Regions from separate parts of the Pseudoalteromonas sp. TB41 genome, predicted to be linked through region 1. Evidence: predicted binding sites of a transcription regulator. Region 1 holds the regulator's gene; each other region holds the start of a gene.
The links. Region 1 encodes sigma-54, which starts transcription at its own class of promoters, with help from an activator protein. Its sites were predicted from a motif close to GTTGGCACGNNNNTNGNNT; they were not measured.
Positions count from the first base shown of each region.

Region 2: the regulator sigma-54 is predicted to act here: its motif matches at 2,620-2,638, upstream of fliE (flagellar hook-basal body complex protein FliE).
Region 3: the regulator sigma-54 is predicted to act here: its motif matches at 1,991-2,009, upstream of flgB (flagellar basal body rod protein FlgB).
Region 4: the regulator sigma-54 is predicted to act here: its motif matches at 2,772-2,790, upstream of L641_RS0108865 (LiaF domain-containing protein).

Region 1 covers NZ_AUTH01000035.1:7,733-12,849, reverse strand. The annotation lists gene rapZ (RNase adapter RapZ) at 1-106, opposite strand, end outside; gene ptsN (PTS IIA-like nitrogen regulatory protein PtsN) at 126-578, opposite strand; gene hpf (ribosome hibernation promoting factor) at 583-870, opposite strand; gene L641_RS0105440 (RNA polymerase factor sigma-54) at 897-2,396, opposite strand; gene lptB (LPS export ABC transporter ATP-binding protein) at 2,731-3,456, opposite strand; gene lptA (lipopolysaccharide transport periplasmic protein LptA) at 3,453-3,992, opposite strand; gene lptC (LPS export ABC transporter periplasmic protein LptC) at 3,982-4,536, opposite strand; gene kdsC (3-deoxy-manno-octulosonate-8-phosphatase KdsC) at 4,533-5,084, opposite strand; gene L641_RS0105415 (KpsF/GutQ family sugar-phosphate isomerase) at 5,085-5,117, opposite strand, start outside.
Region 2 covers NZ_AUTH01000082.1:29,510-34,626, forward strand. The annotation lists gene L641_RS0112140 (ATP-binding protein) at 1-1,099, shown strand, start outside; gene L641_RS0112145 (sigma-54 dependent transcriptional regulator) at 1,096-2,520, shown strand; gene fliE (flagellar hook-basal body complex protein FliE) at 2,678-3,010, shown strand; gene fliF (flagellar basal-body MS-ring/collar protein FliF) at 3,031-4,746, shown strand; gene fliG (flagellar motor switch protein FliG) at 4,739-5,117, shown strand, end outside.
Region 3 covers NZ_AUTH01000082.1:6,513-11,629, reverse strand. The annotation lists gene flgE (flagellar hook protein FlgE) at 1-363, opposite strand, end outside; gene L641_RS0112050 (flagellar hook assembly protein FlgD) at 422-1,099, opposite strand; gene flgC (flagellar basal body rod protein FlgC) at 1,113-1,544, opposite strand; gene flgB (flagellar basal body rod protein FlgB) at 1,547-1,957, opposite strand; gene L641_RS0112035 (protein-glutamate O-methyltransferase CheR) at 2,087-2,917, opposite strand; gene L641_RS0112030 (chemotaxis protein) at 2,938-3,870, opposite strand; gene flgA (flagellar basal body P-ring formation chaperone FlgA) at 4,009-4,716, shown strand; gene flgM (flagellar biosynthesis anti-sigma factor FlgM) at 4,792-5,112, shown strand; gene flgN (flagellar export chaperone FlgN) at 5,105-5,117, shown strand, end outside.
Region 4 covers NZ_AUTH01000067.1:2,803-7,919, forward strand. The annotation lists gene L641_RS0108850 (bifunctional diguanylate cyclase/phosphodiesterase) at 1-518, shown strand, start outside; gene suhB (inositol-1-monophosphatase) at 569-1,372, opposite strand; gene L641_RS0108860 (VOC family protein) at 1,609-2,025, shown strand; gene L641_RS0108865 (LiaF domain-containing protein) at 2,072-2,737, opposite strand; gene L641_RS0108870 (BON domain-containing protein) at 3,051-3,620, shown strand; gene L641_RS22885 (YqaE/Pmp3 family membrane protein) at 3,685-3,843, shown strand; tRNA gene L641_RS0108880 (tRNA-Ile) at 4,121-4,197, shown strand; gene L641_RS0108885 (methyl-accepting chemotaxis protein) at 4,458-5,117, shown strand, end outside.

The DNA of each region.
Region 1 (5,117 bases):
AATTAAGAGGAATATTGTCTACACAATAATAACCTAAGTCTTCCACAACGCGTAACGCCACAGATTTACCTGACCCTGAGCGACCGCTTATAATTATTAATTCCATTTATCACCTTTCTTTATTACTACGATTGACTGACGATAACCTGATATAGTTCGCTATCCGATTTGGCGGCGCGTAACTGTTTACAAAATTCTTTATCATTGAGCTTATCAGCAATCGTGGCTAGCATCTTCAAATGCTGCTGATTATCGCCATCGGGAACAATTAACGCGACAAAAATGTCAACCGGTCGGTTATCAATCGCATCAAAATTAATAGCTGTTTCGCTCACTAAAATCAAAGCAAGGGGCTCTTGAGCTCCACTCATGCGACCATGTGGAATAGCAATGCCTCGGCCAATGCCTGTACTTCCAAGCTTTTCTCTTGCAGTTAATGCATTAAGAATATCTTGTTGTGTTAAATAGGGCAGCTTATTGTGAGCCAATTCACTGATAAATTCTAAAATTCTTTTTTTACTATTAAAAAGGACCGCAGCTTTACTGCAGTCCTGACAGATAAGTGAGCTTAGTTTCATAGTGTTAGTGTCGAGCAAGTTTCTCTTTGTGTTTAATTACTTGACGATCTAGCTTGTCAATGAGCGAGTCTATAGCGGCATACATATCTTGATGCTCAGTAGAGGCAAAAATCTCAGCGCCACTAACATGAACGGTTGCTTCAGCTTTTTGGTTTAGTTTTTCTACATCGAGAATAACGTGCACATTCGTTATGTGATCAGTGTGCCTCTGTAACTTCGAAAATTTACTATTTACGTAGTCTCTAAGCGAGTCGGTAATATCTACATGGCGACCAGTTAAATTCAGTTGCATAAACATTTTCCTCTTTGTTGTACGCCTTAAATCAAACTTTTACGTTGATTAGACGGGGGAATAGCTAGAGATTCGCGATATTTTGCAATGGTTCTCCTCGCTACTTTAATTCCTTGCTCTGCCAATATATCTGCAATTTTACTATCACTCAATGGTTTAGCTGAGTTTTCTGCAGCGATTAATTTTTTAATTAATGCACGTATTGCTGTTGATGAACATTCGCCACCATTTTCAGTACTTACATGGCTTGAAAAGAAATATTTAAGCTCAAAAATGCCACGTGGTGTATGCATGTATTTTTGCGTAGTAACACGCGATATAGTCGACTCGTGCATTTCCACCATTTCAGCCACATCGTTAAGCACCATAGGCTTCATAGCCTCAGGACCGTGTTCAAAAAAGGCCTGTTGCTGTTGCACAATACAGTTGGTTACTTTAAGTAGCGTGTCATTTCTACTTTCTAAGCTTTTTATAAACCATTTAGCCTCTTGTAAGTGCGAGCGAATAAACTGGCTATCACCACTTGATTTAACCGTACGCGACATAGCTGCATATTGGCTATTTACTCTGATCTTAGGCATGCTATCTGGGTTTAATTCAACTACCCAACGACCTTTAACTTTTTTAACCGACACATCAGGAATAACGTATTCAGACTCTTCTCTAACAATAGTGTCTGCCGGTTTTGGGCTGAGCGTATGAATCAACGTCATGATTTCTTTTAGCTCATCTTCTTTAAGCTTTGTTTTTTTCATCAACGTGCGATAGTCACGTGCAGCAAGTAAATCAATATGATCGGTTAAGATCATTTTTGTTTCGTTTAAAAAAGGTGTGTCTTTATCAAATTGATTTAGCTGAATACACAAGCACTCTTGTAAACTACGCGCGGCTATTCCCACTGGATCAAATAGTTGAATACGCTTTAATACCGCTTCTATTTCGTCAAGTTCAACTTCATCTTCGCCGTCGTTTTCTTGGTTAAAGCTTTCTAATATTTCTTCACAGCTAAGGGTTAGAATCCCTGAGTCGTCCACAGCTTCTACAATTGCAATAGCTATCGCTTCATCGGTAGGACTAAACGGCGTCAGTTGAAGTTGCCACATTAAATACTCATGCAGCGTTTCAGTCGAAGAGCCTTGATAAATAGATTCATCTTCTGGCATTGGGCCCGATGAAGAGGCAGGCGCAGCGCTCATATATTCATCCCAAGTAACATCCATAGCCATATCATCGCTAATGGTGTCTTTGGTCATTGCTTCGCCGCTATCTTGCTCATACTCGCTAGGTTTATCGTCAGCTGAGGCACTTAGCGTTAAGTCATCGTTATCGGCTTTTTGTTCGTTTTTACCTGCAGTGTCTTCGCTGTAATCATGTTCTTCAACTTCAAGCAAGGGGTTGCTATCGAGTGCTTCTTGAATTTCTTGCTGGAGATCCAATGTACTGAGTTGCAATAAGCGAATTGCTTGTTGCAACTGTGGAGTCATTGTAAGTTGCTGGCCCATGCGCAGCTGTAATGATTGCCTCATGTATCTCTAACAATCCTTTTAAATTACGGTCTGTTGACCTTTACGGATTAAAATTTGTTCAAACTAGGGGCGGTTTAATTGCGGCGCGAGGTTTGTAACCTAGTGGGCTAAGTCAAAACCGAGCAACAAAGAGTAAATCGTCCCTAGGCAGAACCCGAAGGGCAGCGCCTGTTTGGCATTGATGCTGCGTTATCGCCTATTTATGGGGAATACCACACCACATAGGCTCTGCCTTGCCTAAATACCAAACAGACTGCTGCAAATTCAACCTTGAAAGGTCAACAGACCTAAGTATAATTAATCTTAGCAGATGCTTAGTGGAATAACACACATATTAGAGCTTGAACTGCTCGCCCAAATAAACATCGCGTACTGTTTTATCGTTTAATACGTATTCAGGAGTGCCTGATGCAATTAACTCCCCATGAGAAACTATGTAGGCTTTTTCACAAACATCAAGTGTTTCGCGCACGTTATGGTCTGTAATAAGTACGCCAATGCCACGGTTTTTAAGATGCTCTATAATCTTTTTAATATCTAATACTGAGATAGGATCAACCCCCGCAAAGGGTTCGTCTAAAAGGATAAATTTAGGGTTTGCTGCTAACGCGCGAGCAATTTCAACGCGGCGACGTTCACCACCTGATAAGGCCATACCTTGGCTGTCGCGGATATGCTGAATACTAAATTCATCAAGTAAATTATTTAAGGTATCTTCGCGTTGTTGTTTATTTAATTCTTTACGTGTTTCTAAGATAGCCATTAAGTTTTGATAAACAGTCAGCTTTCTAAAAATAGACGACTCCTGCGGTAAATAACCAATCCCTAAACGCGCTCGGCTGTGCATCGGTAATAAAGTAATATCTTTATCATCAATTGATATTTTGCCTTTATCGCTAGGGACAAGGCCTACAATCATATAAAAAGTGGTGGTTTTACCTGCACCATTAGGGCCAAGTAACCCCACAATACTGCCAGCTTCAACCTCTAGGCCAACGTTTTTTACAACTTCACGACCTTTGTAGCTTTTAGCTAATAGCTCTGCTTTTAATGTGCTCATGGTTGGCCTTTATCATCTTCTTTTTTATTTTCAACAGGGACTAAAATAGTGTGTACACGGTCTGTTGAGTTTTCGTCTTTTTCTGCGCTAATTAACTGCTGCTCGATATCGTAAGTGATACTTTTAGCTGTTATTTTTTGACCTGCTTGAGCAATGCTTGCATCGCCGATTAAGGTTAAAAAACGCAGCGATACATCGTAACGCACTTCATTAGCACTGGCACTCATTATGGTGCCATCAGCTTGTGTTTCTTCAAAATATGCAGGGCTGCCTGTGGCAATTAATAACTGTTTGTTATCGCCTAGGTCATCGCGTTTGTGCACTTCTAAACGGTCAGCTGTGATACGGCGATTACCATGAATAATTTCAACATTTTTCTCAAAAATGCCTACGTTTTCTTTTAATTGACCTTCTTGCTTATCTGCACTAATTGAAATTTGATTAGCAGCGGGGGCTTCAGCAGGTTCAGCGCCATTACTGTTAAAAGCAATTAATAGTGAGGGAACAATTAAAATTTTAAATAGGTTATTGGTCATAATATAGGGTTCGCGTATGGTTAATAAGTTTAATCACCTCGGTTTTTAAATCGGCCTCAAGGCCTTTACCTGTGATTTTTAAATTAGGTCCTGTAATAACGACAGGCTGCTGTGATTGCATGGTTAATAGTTTTATATCAACATTGATGGTCTGGGCGGTGATCGTATCGATCATGGCGTTATCTACTAAATTTTGAGCGGTTACATTACCCTCTAACACCAGTTGACGGTCGTCGTAGAGTGTGGCTTCATCGGCGTTAATACGCCATGTTTGCTGCTCGTTGTATAAAGTGAATATAGGCTTTTCAAAAAAGGTAAAACCGAGTTGTTGATACAACTCCATTTTTACCGCAGTTACCTTATGGCTCACTTTACCTTGTTCATTATAAGCCGTTTGTTTTAACTCAATAGCGGTATAATCAGGCTTAGCAATAACTTGTGTTTCTTCGCTTGCAGTTATATCAACCTTAGTAAAATAAGGATACCAGAGCCAAACCATACAGCTTATGAATAAAACGCTCAGTATAATGCGCGCTACATTCATGAACTCGTTCCTTGGCTAGTTAGTGGCTTGTTATTTTCGAGCATAAGTAAGTCTGTCAGCTCTCTTACCGCACCAAAACCGCCGGGCAGTTGGGTTACATAATGTGATAAACGTTTAATAAGTGGATGAGCATCGTTTACGGCAACCGCAAAACCGACTTGCTCCATTACTGGCATGTCTGGGCCATCATCACCTATATAAGCAATTTGCTCATCGCTAAGCGCTAATTTTTGTTTTAATTCTTGATAGGCTATGAGTTTGTCTTCTTGGCCTTGATATATATGTTGTACGGTTAAACTGCTCATACGTTGCTGCACTATATGAGAATGGCGCCCGGTGATCACGGCGACTTCAAAACCGCTGTTAATCAGGGCTTTGATACCAAATCCGTCTTTGGTGTTAAATGCTTTGAGTTCTTCACCTTGGTTTCCAAGGTAAATACGGCCATCAGAAAATACACCATCAATATCACAAATTAATAGCTTTACTTTTTTTGCGCGCGCCTTTGCATCATCACTTAGCGGTTGATAGAGATCTTCAAATTGCATTTATAGCACTCCCGCTTTAAGTAAGTCTTGCAT
Region 2 (5,117 bases), on a different contig from region 1:
TGTGCTAAAACCTCAGTTTATTTCTGCTAATCAGTATAACCCATGTTTACTGCAAGAGGAGTATGTTGGTGAGTTGAGTGATTTGCGTCAACAAGCAAGTTGGCTCTCTCATCTGGTTGATACCATGCCTGCGGGCGTGATTGTACTTGATGGTAAAGGAATGATCGCTAAGGCAAACCAAATAGCTATCGATATGCTCGGCGAGCCATTAGAAGGAGAGAAGTGGTTTAGCGTTATTCAGCGCTCATTTCGTCCTCATCAAGATGATGGTCATGAAGTGTCGTTAAAAGATGGACGCTTAATAAAGCTCGATATTACTGCACTCGCGCCTGAGCCTGGGCAACTTATACTAATGACCGATTTAACCGAAACCCGACGCTTACAAAAGCGAGTCGCGCATATGCAGCGTTTAAGTGCCTTAGGTAAAATGGTGGCGTCTTTGGCTCATCAAGTACGCACACCGTTATCAGCGGCTATGTTGTATGCTGCAAATTTAGGCTCAAAACGCTTATCCGAAGCTTCTCGCGGCAGTTTTCATACTAAATTAATGTCACGTTTAAAAGATTTAGAAACCCAAGTAAACGACATGCTGTTATTTGCTAAAAGTGGTGATCAGCAAGTTGTTGAGCAAGTGTCGATGCAACAGCTACTAAGTGAAGTTAAAGCCGGTGCCGATGCTATGGTAGCGCTCAATGATAGCGAATTAAATGTGAGCTTACCTGAACCCGATATTGAAATTATGGGTAACAAAACAGCATTGGCTAGCGCAATTCAAAATCTTATTCATAACAGTATTCAAGTCATTGGCAATGGCGCACAAGTACATCTTAGTGCTTTGCGTGATAAGCAAAACGCTGACTTTGTGCGCATTAGCGTTAGTGACAATGGTCCAGGTATTGACCTAGGCCAGAGCGAGAAAATATTTGAACCCTTTTATACCACTAAAAGCCAAGGTACTGGTTTAGGACTTGCCGTTGTAAGTTCAGTGGCCAGTGCACATCAGGGACGTGTTGAAGCAAACAACAACCCACAAGGGGGAGCAATTTTTAGTATGTTGCTACCTATTAGTGTCACATCTAAATTAGGGGAGTCACAATGAGTAACACTATTTTAGTTGTAGAAGATGACGCCGGACTTCGTGAAGCATTAATTGATACGCTTGAAATGTCAGGTATAGCCTGTATGGCCGCCAATAGTGCCGAGCAAGCCATGGTGCTACTAAAAAAAGAAGCATTTTCATTGGTGGTCAGTGATGTACAAATGGGCGCAATGAGCGGCTTGGATTTATTACGTAGTATTAAATTAAATTACCCTGATTTACCCGTACTAATGATGACGGCCTACGCCACTATTGATGATGCTGTAGAGGCTATGCGTTTAGGCGCGATTGATTATATGGCTAAGCCATTTGCACCAGAAGTGCTATTGAATATGGTGAGTCGTTACTTACCAGAAAAAGAAAAAGAAACAGACGGTCCTATTGTTGCCGACCCTAGTAGTATTCAACTACTTGAACTTGCAGGTAAAGTTGCTCGTTCAGATGCCAGTGTGATGGTGCTTGGGCCAAGTGGCTCTGGTAAAGAAGTACTGGCGCGTTATATTCATGACAAATCAAAACGCTGTAACGAACCGTTTGTAGCGATTAACTGTGCTGCTATTCCTGAAAATATGCTCGAAGCCACTTTATTTGGTTATGAGAAAGGCGCGTTTACCGGTGCTATTCAAGCTTGCCCTGGTAAGTTTGAACAAGCACAGGGCGGTACTATTTTACTTGATGAAATCACCGAAATGGATTTAGGCTTACAAGCTAAACTACTGCGGGTATTACAAGAACGCGAAGTTGAGCGTTTAGGCGGTCGTAAAACCATTGCACTGGATGTACGTGTGCTTGCCACAAGTAACCGAGAGTTAAAAGAAGCGGTTGCTGAAAACCAGTTCCGCGAAGATTTATACTATCGACTCAATGTTTTCCCACTGCTGTGGCGACCACTGTGTGAGCGCCCAGGGGATATTATAGTGCTGGCTAAACATTTGATTGAACGTCACTTAAGTAAAAGCAAAGAGCCAATGGCGTACCTAGATACAAGCGCTGAACAAAAACTGCTTAGCCATAGCTGGCCCGGTAACGTACGCGAACTAGATAACGTTATCCAGCGAGCATTAATTTTACGCAGTGGGAATAGTATTGATGAGCATGCTATTTTTATCGAAAATCTAGCCCCAACGCATTTTGTGGTAGAAACTAAAGCTGACATTGAGCCTGTAAAAAGTAGTCTCAGTAACGCTTATTATGATGAAAAAGCAGCGCCTGCAGATGAGCAAAAAAATGATTTGTTAGCCGTCGATACAGGTAGTTACAAAGATGAGCTTAAAGATAAAGAACATCGTATTATTTTAGAAACCTTGGCACGCTGCCAAGGAAAACGTAAAGAGGTCGCCGAAACCTTAGGTATTAGCCCGCGTACTTTACGCTACAAATTAGCACAAATGCGTGATTTAGGTATTTCCCTCCCAGCATAACCCCCATAAGCCCTAAGTTCAATCACTTGAATTTAGGGCTGTCAAAACTCTGACTGCTTAATTATTTTACTTAAATCGTTGTTTTAATTGATTTTAATTTTTGGCATGTTTTGTGCTTTATTCTCTTTAAGAGTTTACTGCATTATCAGAGACAATTATGAAAATTCAAAACAGTGCTTTATTTCAAGAAATGCAATCAATGGCTGCAGAGGCCACACGTAGTAATCAAGTTAATAACTTGCCAACGCAAGTGCAATCAACCTCTACAGCACAGTTTGGTGACATGTTGAGTAATGCCCTTAATACAGTGCATGAACTTCAGCAAGACGCAGGACAAAAAGTAAAAGCGGTAGAGAATGGCGACAGAAGCGTATCACTTGCTGAGGCTATGATTGCTTCGCAAAAGTCTTCTGTGGCATTTGAAGCTACGGTACAGGTTCGTAATAAGCTTGTTGAGTCTTATAAAGAAATTATGAACATGCCTGTTTAACTAGGTAGTGGAGAATTATTGTGGCGCAATCTAATCAATCTACAGATCTGGCACTTGCTGATGGCATGATGGAGCAAAGTGAAAACGAAGATCAACAAGAGCAAAAATCAGGCTATTTCAGTTCCCTTGGCGGTGTTGATGTTTTACGTCAAATTACCCTGATTGTTGCATTAGCTATTTGTTTAGCCATTGCTATTTTCGTTATTATTTGGGCTCGTCAGCCAGATATGCGCCCTTTAGGTAAAATGCAAACTGAAGAGTTAATAGAAACACTCGACTTTTTAGATGCACAAAAAATTGACTACCAACTTGATGGCAATGTGGTCTCGGTGGATGAAACTGAATATCAAAATATCAAGTTATTAATGACCCGTGAAGGTTTAGATCAAGGGCCTACATCAGGTAGCGACATTATTATGCAAGACATGGGGTTTGGGGTAAGCCAACGTTTAGAACGTGAGCGCCTTAAACATGGCCGTGAGCAACAACTTGCCCGTACTATAGAAGAGCTAAATAATGTTACTCGCGCCAAAGTATTGTTAGCTATTCCCAAAGAAAATGTATTTGCCCGTAGAGAGAAAAAACCCTCTGCGACTGTTGTACTTACTCTTAAACGCGGTCGCTCTCTAGATGGCGAAGAAGTTGACTCGGTTGTTGATATGATAGCTTCAGCGGTACAAGGGCTTGAGCCTTCGCGCGTTACTGTGACCGATCAAAATGGTCGTTTATTAAATTCAGGCTCGCAAACCTCTTTAGCTGCACGCTCGCGTAAAGAATACGATATAGAACGTAAACGTGAGCAAGAATACCTAGAAAAAATCGACAGTATTTTAATTCCCGTGGTTGGATTAGGTAATTACACCGCACAAGTAGATTTAAGTATGGACTTTAGTGCGGTAGAAGAAACACAAAAACGTTACAACCCAGATTTACCTGCGGTAAGAAGTGAAACGACCTTTGAAGAAAATAATATTGGTGGCCTAGCGGTTGGTATTCCAGGCGCGCTGACTAATCAGCCACCAGTTAACTCAACTATTCCTGAAGATGCGATGGCGGGCGGTGCAGGCACTGCAACCTCACCGAGTAGAACTCACAAAGAAGCCACTCGTAACTATGAACTCGATACCACTATTTCACATAAGCGTCAGCAAACTGGAGTGATCCGCAGAATAAGTGTCTCTGTTGCGGTTGATTACCTGCCTACGGTGGGTGAAAATGGTGAAACAACTATGACGCCACGCTCGGTTGAAGCCCTGTCAAATATTCGTCGCTTGTTACAAGGTGGCGTAGGCTTTGATATGCAACGTGGCGATGCACTTGAAGTAGTGACCGTACCATTTGTTCGTGAAGACTCAGCGCTTGATTTTGAGTTGCCTTTATGGGAACAAGATTGGTTTATGAAAATGATGCGCTTAGTATTAGGTGCACTGGTTATTATTGTACTGATTTTAGCTGTCGTTAAACCTATGCTTAAACGCTTAATCTACCCAGATAATACACTTGAAGAATACGATGAAGATTCTCTTAGTTCAGGTGTTGATCTTGGTGACAGCACATTAGATATGCTAAATAATGACTTTGATTCTGCTTCTGTTGGCTTCTCAAGCGATGGTACACTACGCTTACCAGACCTACACGGCGACGAAGACTTACTCAAAGCGGTTCGTGCCCTTGTAGCCAATGAACCAGAACTATCATCACAAGTAGTGAAAGCGTGGTTAACAGAAGATGACTGATCAAGAACAAAAACAACTACCTCAAGCGTTTGATGTTGATAAACTTGATGGTGTAGATAAAGCCGCGATATTATTGCTGAGCTTAACTGAAGAAGATGCAGCGCAAATCCTAAAGCACTTAGAGCCAAAACAAGTGCAAAAGGTCGGTATGGCCATGGCGGCAATCGATGATTTGTCACAAGCTAAAATTAGCGCGGTTCATAATTTATTTATTGAACAAATTCAAAGCTTTAGTACGATAGGTTTTCAGTCTGAAGACTTCATCAAAAAAGCACTTACAGCCGCATTAGGTGAAGATAAAGCCGCCAGCTTGATAGACCAAATAGTGATGGGTTCAGGCGCTAAAGGCCTTGATTCATTAAAATGGATGG
Region 3 (5,117 bases), on a different contig from region 1:
TTTAGCATCTACAACAAAGTTATCTTTATTAAGCTTAAATGCACCCGCACGCGTGTAGGTAAAGTCTTGTGCGCCTAAGTCTTGACTGGTAGCAAAATACCCCTCACCTGTGATCGCTAAATCCAGTGAATTATTAGTAAACTGCAGCGAGCCCTGATGAAACTGCTGGGCAACCATGGTGGTTTGCACACCATCACCATTTTTTGTTTTACCGGCGCTAAATACTGATGATGCGTATACATCAGCAAACTCGGCGCGAGACTCTTTAAAGCCCGTGGTATTTACGTTGGCAATGTTATTGGCGGTAACATCTAAATCTTTTTGTGCGGCAGCAAGGCCTGTTAATGCAATATTGAAGCTCATAATTAACCTCTAACCTAAAAAATATTTAGCCTATTGGCTAAAAAATACATAAAATCTATTACGCGATTTCTGCGACATCAGTCAGCCTAACCGCACCTTCTTTAGTATTAATAATAATGCCGCTTGAGCCGTTAATATTAACACTTTCAATATTTTTGAATGTAGCTAATGGGAGGCTTGAAAATTCCCCATTTGTACTACCCTCTGCTTTGATGTTGTATTCACCAGGTGGTAGCCGTTCACCCGCTTCATTTTTACCATCCCATGCAAAACGGATGGCTCCTGCAGGCTGAGTGCCTAAATCTATAGTTTTAACCAACTGCCCGGATGCATCTTCAATGCGGATCATTAAACTATCGACTGGCTTTTCAGCTACAACAGAACCTCTTGATTCACCCGACTCATTAAGCTCCAGTGTATCCGACTCCAACAAAGCTTGTTTGCCTACCAGTGTTGATGCTTGCAATGCCGAATTTGATGTCATCGACGCGGCTAAAGACTCAAAGTTAGAGTTTAAATTTGAGATCCCTTCAGCCATGGTAAAGTTTGTCATTTGTGCAATCATCTGATCGTTATCAGCTGGTTTGCTGGGATCTTGATATGACAACTGCTGTGTTAACAACGAAAAGAAATCTTCTTGGGTTAACGCATCACTCTCTTCTTTTTTTGGCACTTGCTTATCTTGCCAACGTAAAGAGTCCATGTAGGATGAAGAAGTACTAATATCGTTACTCATGAGCTACCCTCAGTTACCGCTGACCTAACAGCAGTGTTTTACTTAACATTTGCTTAGCTGCATCAGCAACTTGAACATTTGTCTGATAAGAGCGAGAAGCAGAAATCATATTTGCCATCTCCTCCACAACATTCACGTTGGGTTTGTAAATATATCCATTTTCATCCGCACTCGGGTGATTTGGGTTATATTCGATTTGTAGTGGTTTATTACTTTCAACCACTCCTAACACTTTTACACCAACGGCAGAGCCCTGTGGGTTGCTTGCTGACGCTGACGCTTTTGTAAGCTCCGCAGCAAATACAGGTTGTCGCGCTCGGTACGTCTCATTTTGCGAAGAGCTAATTGTATTGGCGTTAGAGATATTACTTGCCGTGGTATTTAATCGCACGTTTTGCGCGCTCATACCTGAACCAGCAATATCAAACACATTATATAAACTCATAATTAGGCTCCTTGACTACCGAGGGCTTTTTTTAGGCCTTTAAATTTACCATTAAGAAACTGGACACTGGCCTGATACTCCATAGCATTCTGTGTATACAAGTTCCGTTCCACTTGTATATCAACAGAGTTGCCATCACCTGTATCTGTTTGATTTGGCGTACGAAATAGTTCATTACTACCTACACTACGGGTACCACCGGCAATGTGTTTTTCATTGGTTCTTACCATGGTATTGCCGCTTAGTTGGTTGGACTTTGCCGTTTTTAATGCTGAGGCAAAGTCGATATCTTTTGCTTTATAGCCGGGCGTATCAGCATTTGCGATATTAGTAGCGAGCATTTCTGCTCTTTGCGAACGGATCAACATCGCATGCGGATGCACGCCTAATGCTTTATCAAAACTGATAGCCATAACTACCTCCAAAAAATTGACTCAGTACCGATAAAGCAATAAATGAGCCAGCAGTGAAAATAGTGATGATAAAAACAAAAAACGACGCAATAGGCGTCGTTTAGAGGAGGGATAATATATTAATGAAGGTCATTTCTTTTGATAAATGATACCAGGGTTACAACGCACCATATCAAAGTCAGTACTTAAACCAGACATAGACTCCGACGCACCTAAAAATAAATACCCCTTAGGGTTAAGTGCTTGAGAGAATTGTGCAATTATTTTGGCTTTCACCTCAGGTGAAAAGTAAATTAAAACATTACGGCAAAATATAATATCGAACTTACCCATTAAAGCGTACGAATCGAGCAAATTTAAATGCCTAAAGCTCACTTGCTTTTTCAATGAATCAACCACTTGTGCCATACCATTGCCGCTGTCTTTAAAAAACTTTTTACGACGTTCAGCAGAGAGTCCGCGAGCCAATGCCAATGCATCATATTCAGCATGTTTACACATATCAAGCATGGTATTTGATATATCTGTACCAATTATTTGTGCACCCATTTTTAAAACACCAGGGCTGCTGGATTGAAACTCAGCAACCGACATCGCTATTGAGTAGGGTTCTTGTCCTGATGAGCTCGCCGCAGACCATATTTTTAATGGCCTATTTAACGTTTTAAACTCAGGGAATAATCTGGTTTTAAGTAACTCAAACGGATATTGATCTCTAAACCACAATGTCTCATTGGTTGTCATGGCATCAACAACGGCTGCGCGCAACTGGCGCTCATGCACACCGAGAGTTTTACTTACCAATTCAGACAACGATTCAACATTAAATCGAGACATTAATGGTGCCAAACGGCTCTTTACCAAATACTGCTTATTTTCACCTAAAACAATACCGCACTGTTGTTCTAAAAATAAGCGAAATTGATCGTATTCGTTTTGCTGCAAATCTTTATTAGTCAAATCAATAACACCTATGTTTATTAATCACGATGAACCCATTTATTAACGGCTGTTGCAAGCTCGTCTGGGTTAAATTTTGCAATAAAATCATCTGCTCCTACTTTTTCAATCATCGCTTGATTGAAAACACCACTCAATGATGTGTGTAAAATCACATGTAGTGGCGCAAGTTTAGGATTAGCTTTGATTTCTGCAGTCAGCGTGTAACCATCCATTTCTGGCATTTCTACATCAGAAATGAGTAGCCCTACTCGCTCTGTAATATCATTTACGCAATCGAGCTCTGCAATTTCTTTTAATCTTATTAAAGCTTCTTTACCATTTTTAGCCAACTCAGTTGTTACACCTAATGGTTCCAATGCTCGTTTTACTTGATTTCGCGCAACAGCCGAATCATCAGCAATAAATACTATTCTCTCGCCTAAATCTTTTTGTATATTACCTTGCGAGGCGACATCATCGCTCACGGTAGTATTAACTGGGCAGATTTCGTTTAAGATTTTTTCTACGTCGAGTATCTCAACGAGCTCATTTTCAATTTCAGTGACGGCTGTTAAATAAGAATAACGACCCGCTCCTGACGGCGGTGGCATTATTTTTTCCCAGTTCATGTTAACTATACGTTCAACACCACCTACTAAGAATCCTTGCACTGTACGGTTATACTCAGCAATTATTATAAAGCCATCTTCGATGCTTTTTATTGGGCGCCCGCCTACGGCCATAGATAAATCAATCACCGAAATAGTTTGCCCACGAATATGTGCTACGCCACGGATATAAGTGTTAGATTTCGGCATGCTAGTCAATGGAGGGCATTGAAGAACTTCTCTTACCTTGAACACATTAATACCAAAGCGCTGACGCCCATTAAGCTTAAATAACAATAATTCCAAGCGGTTTTGCCCAACCAACTGCGTACGTTGGTTTACTGAGTCTAAAATGCCGGCCATTTAAATCTCCTAAGAAAACAAATATAAGGAACGATAATTGCTTTCAATTAATAAAGCGTCATAACACAACGGGGGCGTCTAAATTCTGACGCAAAATATTTATACCCTGTTTGCAACCATAAGCATAGTCGAAACATTATGAGTTTGTTAAAAAAAACCAGAAGATACAGTGTTTTTTATTTTCTTGCTAGCCTCTGCTTCGCTTTGCCACTAAAGGCACAAGTATTTAGTAAAGAGTTATTGCAAGAAATGGCTGTATCTTATGTTGCTCAAAAAGCAGTGACTACAAATGATAACAAAATACAGTTTAGCGCATTACCGCTAGATAGCCGCATTCCCGATCGCCAATGTAATTCTGAGCCTGAGCTAATAACGCCAAGTGAGCCTCCCTTTAATCGCCAAGTCACTATTCAAATAAAATGTAACGATAGTGACAACTGGGCACAGTACGTTCATGTCAGAATCACTGAATCAGCACCTGTTGTAGTTGCAACTACCAATTTAGCACGAGGTGAAGTGATTACTCCATCCCATTTAAGTATTGATATGCGCCCTGCACACTTTATCAGAGCGCAGTACCTTGAAGATCCAACGGCTCTTATTGGTAGTCGTAGCAAACGCAACATCCGTGAAGGAATGCCCGTTTTACTTAATCAAATATGTATGGTGTGCAAAGGTGATTCTGTTACAATTTATGCTAATATCAAAGGGTTAAGAGTGAAAACGACGGGTATTGCATTAGAGGATGGCACCTTGGGCGAGCAAGTAAGAGTAGAAAACAAAAAGACAGGTAAAGTTTTAAATGCGCGTGTAGATGGTGTAGAGTCTGTGCAAGTAAATATTTAATATAAATTTATGCTAAAGTATCTTTAATAAATGCCGATATAAAGGCATCAGTTGGGCAATATACGGATTTTTATTATGGTCGGTCAAGTAAATAAATCAAATCAACAACCGAGTGTTTTAACAAACACTCAACAGCAAAAAGTTGATTTAAAAAGAGATAATGCAAATACACAGGCGGCACAAACGCCTTCACCTAAAGCTGCCAGCGATTCGGTGAGCTTAACACCGCAAGCTAAGCAATTAAAATCGTTACAAGAGAAAGCGCAGCAGTCTTCTGGTTTTGATAGCAACAAAGTTGCTGAGCTTAAAAAAGCGATTACTGAAGGTAATTATCAAATCGACAGTGAGAAGCTTGCCAAAAATCTAGCAGACTTTGAGTTTAACGTTTATGGCTGATCACA
Region 4 (5,117 bases), on a different contig from region 1:
AACATAAACAGCCATTTTCACTAGCCTATATCGATTTAAATCATTTTAAACAATTTAACGATCTGTATGGTTATGCCAGTGGGGACAGCGTGATAAAACTTCTGGCCGATGTGACTGTAAAAGCGTGTGCGCACAGCGCTAACTTTGTCGGGCATATTGGTGGCGATGACTTTATGGTGGTGTTTGAAAAAAAAGATGCGGTGGAGGTTTGTCATACCATTATCACGCAATTTGAATTGCAGTCACGCGTATTTTTTACGCCAGAGCATATTGCTGGAAAAGGGTATTGGGCAACTAATCGAGAGGGCGAAAAGCAGTTTGTACCTTTACTTACATTATCGATAGGTTTAGTTGAGCCGGATCTGCAGCAGTGTAAAAATAGCCATCAAGTAGCGGCATTAGCCACAGATGCTAAAAAAGAAGCAAAACGTTATCGTCACAGCTACTTATTTATTTGTAATCGAAGAAGGCCTGCACCCGCTGTTGTGCGTTTATCCAATAGTAAAAAAAGTGGCTAACAAAAAGCAAAAAAGGAGCCTCGGCTCCTTTTTTTAGTGCGGTATTACGATTAACGTAATAACGACTCAGATAATACTGGGCGCATTTCACGAACAATCGCTTGTGTTAGCTTAGGTGCACCACAAATAACGTTACCGCTCACGTTGTAGTTATTACCGCCAGCAAAATCAACAACCATGCCGCCAGCTTCTTTAACTAATAGCTCGCCTGCTGCTGTATCCCACGGTTTTAAACCAATTTCAAAGAAACCATCAACACGACCCGCTGCAACATACGCCATATCAAGTGCTGCAGAACCTGCACGACGAATATCAGCGGTATGTACGAATAATGCTTTAAACGCTTCAGAATAGGCATCTAAGTGGTGTTTTTGTTTGAAAGGGAAACCTGTTGCAAGAACAGAACCGGCAAGTTCAACCGTTTTAGATACACGTAAACGTTTGCTGTTTAACTGTGCGCCTTGACCACGAGAAGCGGTAAAAAGTTCGCCACGAATTGGATCGTAAATTACGGCTTGGTCTAAACGACCTTTAACTTTAAGTGCAATAGATACTGCGAAATGAGGGATACCCTTGATGAAGTTAGTTGTGCCATCAAGTGGGTCAACAATCCATTGGTAATCAGCATCCTTACCTTTGTGTTCGCCTAACTCTTCACCAACGATGCAGTGATCAGGGTAAGAACGTAAAATAGTGTCACGAATTACGGCTTCGGCTTCTTTATCAATGTTCGTAACTAAATCATTAGTGCCTTTTTGTTGCACTTCAACTTTTGATAAGTCTTCACTTGCACGAAGAATAAGCTTGCCTGCGTTACGCGCAGCGCGAACCGCAATGTTTAACATTGGATGCATGGTATTACCTTTGGGTTGTAAAAGAACGTTTATATATTTAAGCCGGCGTATTTTAGCGGTTTTTGCCATAAAGTAAACCATAAAGCCTAAATACTTGTGAGTGTTTTTTGTACAGCCATGATCTTTCAATATATTTATCGGAATAAAAACAGACAATAAATTTGTAAATTAGCGCTTTACCTAAAGTTAACTTGAGGTTTTATGATGTTCTATATTCAATTAATAGGAAGAAAGTTATGAAATTAGAACACGTAAATTTAGTTGTTAGTGACATAAACGCCATGCTTAAGTTTTACCAAGCAGCGTTTCCCTATTGGTCAATTAGAAGTGAGGGGGAAGGAACTTGGTATGGTAAAGCAAGGCGCTGGGTACATTTTGGTGATAACGATCAATATATTGCTATAAGCGATCACGGTGAAGGGAAAAACCGCAACCTATCAGGACATCAAATTGGTTTGGCACACTTTGCCTATGTAACCAATAACTTAAATGCAGTAATAGCGCGCCTAAAACATGCGGGCTTTGCAATAAGTAAAGAAGGTGCTGTAAATCCATTTAGAAAAAACATTTATTATATTGACCCTGCAGGGTTTGAAGTTGAGTTTGTAGAGTACATGAGTGATGTACCTAGTGAGCGAAATAACGACTTATAATATGTATGAAGCCAACTATTATGGCTTCATTCAATGTTTAGCATATTTAATACTGTTTACCATTTATGCCAAGTTGAGTTTTTAGATCATTTGCAAAGCTAATAAATTTTTCTTTAATAGTGCGCTTAACTTTAACTTCCACAGAGCCTAAAACAGTTTTTCCTTCAATGTGAATCGTTGGCCCTTGGCGCTTATTAAGTGACACTGTTTTATTTTCAAAACTGCCTAAAATACAAAACATTTTAGAAACTACATTAACGTGCTCTGGTACATATATTTCTTCGCTGCCAAAGTAACAATTAACGTGAATAGTGACATGTTGGTGGGTAAAAATAGCATCCGTAAAATCAAGATTGATTGACCCCATGTAGTTTTCTATATAAATGTTTTGAGGAACTACCCATTGGCCGGTTCGTTCACTCGAACCAAGAATGCTTCTTAATGTAAGTGGCTCTTCATCAGTCTCATGCTGCGCGCTATAATTAGGTGCAAACTGAGAGTGCTTTTGCGCCTTATATTGCTGGTCAGTATTTAAAGTTAAATCTTCAACGAGATCCATAAGTGCTTTATTGTCACTCGCTGCCATGGCGTCGTCTAAGCGCCTTTCAAATGCTTCTACAGAAATAACACCATGGCTGTAGTTATAAATGAGCTGATCAATCACTTGCTCACGAACTTGCTCAATAGGGCGGTCTTCAATTTTAACAGACATTTAAATTATCCTTTTATGATTGCTGGTTATTTCAAAGCAAGCCTTATACCAAATATTAAATTGTTTAAATTCAGTGGTTTATGATTTTGGGTTTTTGATTTTTTATTATATTAACGACAGATTAACCAAATATACAATTATTTAGTAAGTTTCGCTATTCGAGAAACTTTTACGCAATAGTCTGTAAATGTTTACTTAGTAGGTTTAAGCCAATATCTACTATTTTAAATTAACCTATTGAAATTAAAGGTTAAAAAATGTTGGCCCGATGCTCGCATTAGCTTAAGTGTCTTTAATCAAAAGGAGAACGATTATGAAAACATTTAATAAGTCTATGATTGCAGCCCTAGTATTAGGAACAACCGCAATGGGCGCTCAGGCAAGCAGTTGGGAAAACGAAAGTAAAGATGCTTGGATTGATGGGAAAGCAGAAACAGTATTGCTTATGAACACCAATCTAAATAACTTTGATATCAACACGGACGTAAAAAACGGCAAGGTAATGCTAACAGGTAAAGTAAACAGCGAAGTAGATAAAGAGCTTGCTGAAGAACTCGTGCTAAGCCTAGATGGTGTAACTGACGTTGAAAACAGTCTAACTGTGGTAAAAAACACCGACATGAAGAAGCATGATTCTGAAATGATGGGTAACGACACTGAAAGTGATTTAACAGATGCTAAAATCACTACAGTGATCACAACACGTTACTTATTTGATTCTGAAGTAGGTGGTACAGACATTGATGTTGATACCGATAATGGTGTGGTAACTCTTAAAGGTACAGTTGAGTCTGATGCTGAAAAGCAATTAGCGATGGAAATTGCTAAAAACGCTGAAGATGTTCGCAAGGTAGTTGATGAATTAACTGTTATTGCAGAATAATACACTATACTAAAGCCCAGCCCTGCTGGGCTTTTTGCTTTGCTAACATTATAAGGATTAAATTATGGATATCATTAGAATTATTTTTTCTATTTTATTACCACCACTGGGTGTGTTTTTACAGGTAGGACTAGGGATGCATTTTTGGTTAAATATTTTGCTAACTTTGCTCGGCTATTTCCCTGGATTAATTCATGCGATTTACATTATTGCCAAAAAATAATGTAGCAGCATAGCAGGACATTTAATACTGAGTTGCTAAGTGCTCCCAAAGGTATGTGTATTAGTTACTCAGGCTGCTATTAATAAATGGATTTGTTTTACAAAACTCATCACTAACAAAACCTCAAAGTCTACTATTTGAGCAGTTAGCCCCTTGATTGTTAAAATAAAGCTTTTTGCTAGTGACAAGCCCCTAAAAACTTTTTATACTGCAACCCGCTTTAGTCGCTCTGTGGCTAAACGCTTCAAAAATTAACTGCTTACAGTTATACAAAGATGGCCCCTTAGCTCAGTTGGTTAGAGCACACGACTCATAATCGTTAGGTCCCCAGTTCGAGTCTGGGAGGGGCCACCACTTTTACACGCTTTCCAAGTAAATAGAAACTCACCTTCCTAGTTTATAAAACTTCATTTCTATTACTTCTATTGTATTTTTATCAGCGCACTGATTTTTTTATTAATTTTATTGAATACATTGCAATAAACACAGTTGAATCTACTATTAAAGTGTTATGGGATTTTATTATAAAAATCTTTATTTTATGACCTTTAATGTCGCTACTGTTAATTGTGTGCAGTATATAAAATACCGCTTTGTTACCCCTTAGGTGCTCTATGTTATTAAAACGAAAAGTATACCTTAGCCTTATTTTGGCTGTTGTTGCTCCTTTAGCAATATCTACTCTAATATTTTCAAATAGTATTCGCTCAAATACAGAAGACAAACTAGCCAAAGTAGATTTACCAACAGCGCTTAGTGAAGTGAAAAGCCAAATCGAATTAGAGTTATCGACTCCTATTATTGTTGGCAAAGAAATAGCGCAAAACTTATTTGTGCAACAATGGATGAATAATAATGAAGATGCGCAAAGCCGAGGTAAATTCATTGATTACCTCAAACATATAAAAAATAAAAACCAAGCCAGTAACGCATACATTATTTCTAAAAACTCCCGTAACTATTACACCGATGAAGGTATTTCCAGGCAAATAGATAGTAGTGATACTTGGTTTGATGCTTTTTTAGCATCGGATAGACCATTTGAAGTAGCGCTCGACATAGATAAAGGCAGCTCTGAGGTGATGGTATTTATTAATTATGCCATTGAGCTTGATGGGCAACGACAAGGAATTGCCGGGATTGGCCGTTCGCTCGATTCTATGGTGGATCTCATAAGTGAATATAGGATAGGTGAGGGCGGCATTGTTTATTTGGTCTCTGGTAGTGGCGAGATTATGCTGCATGGTAATAAAACTAAAATAGGGCAATCTGTT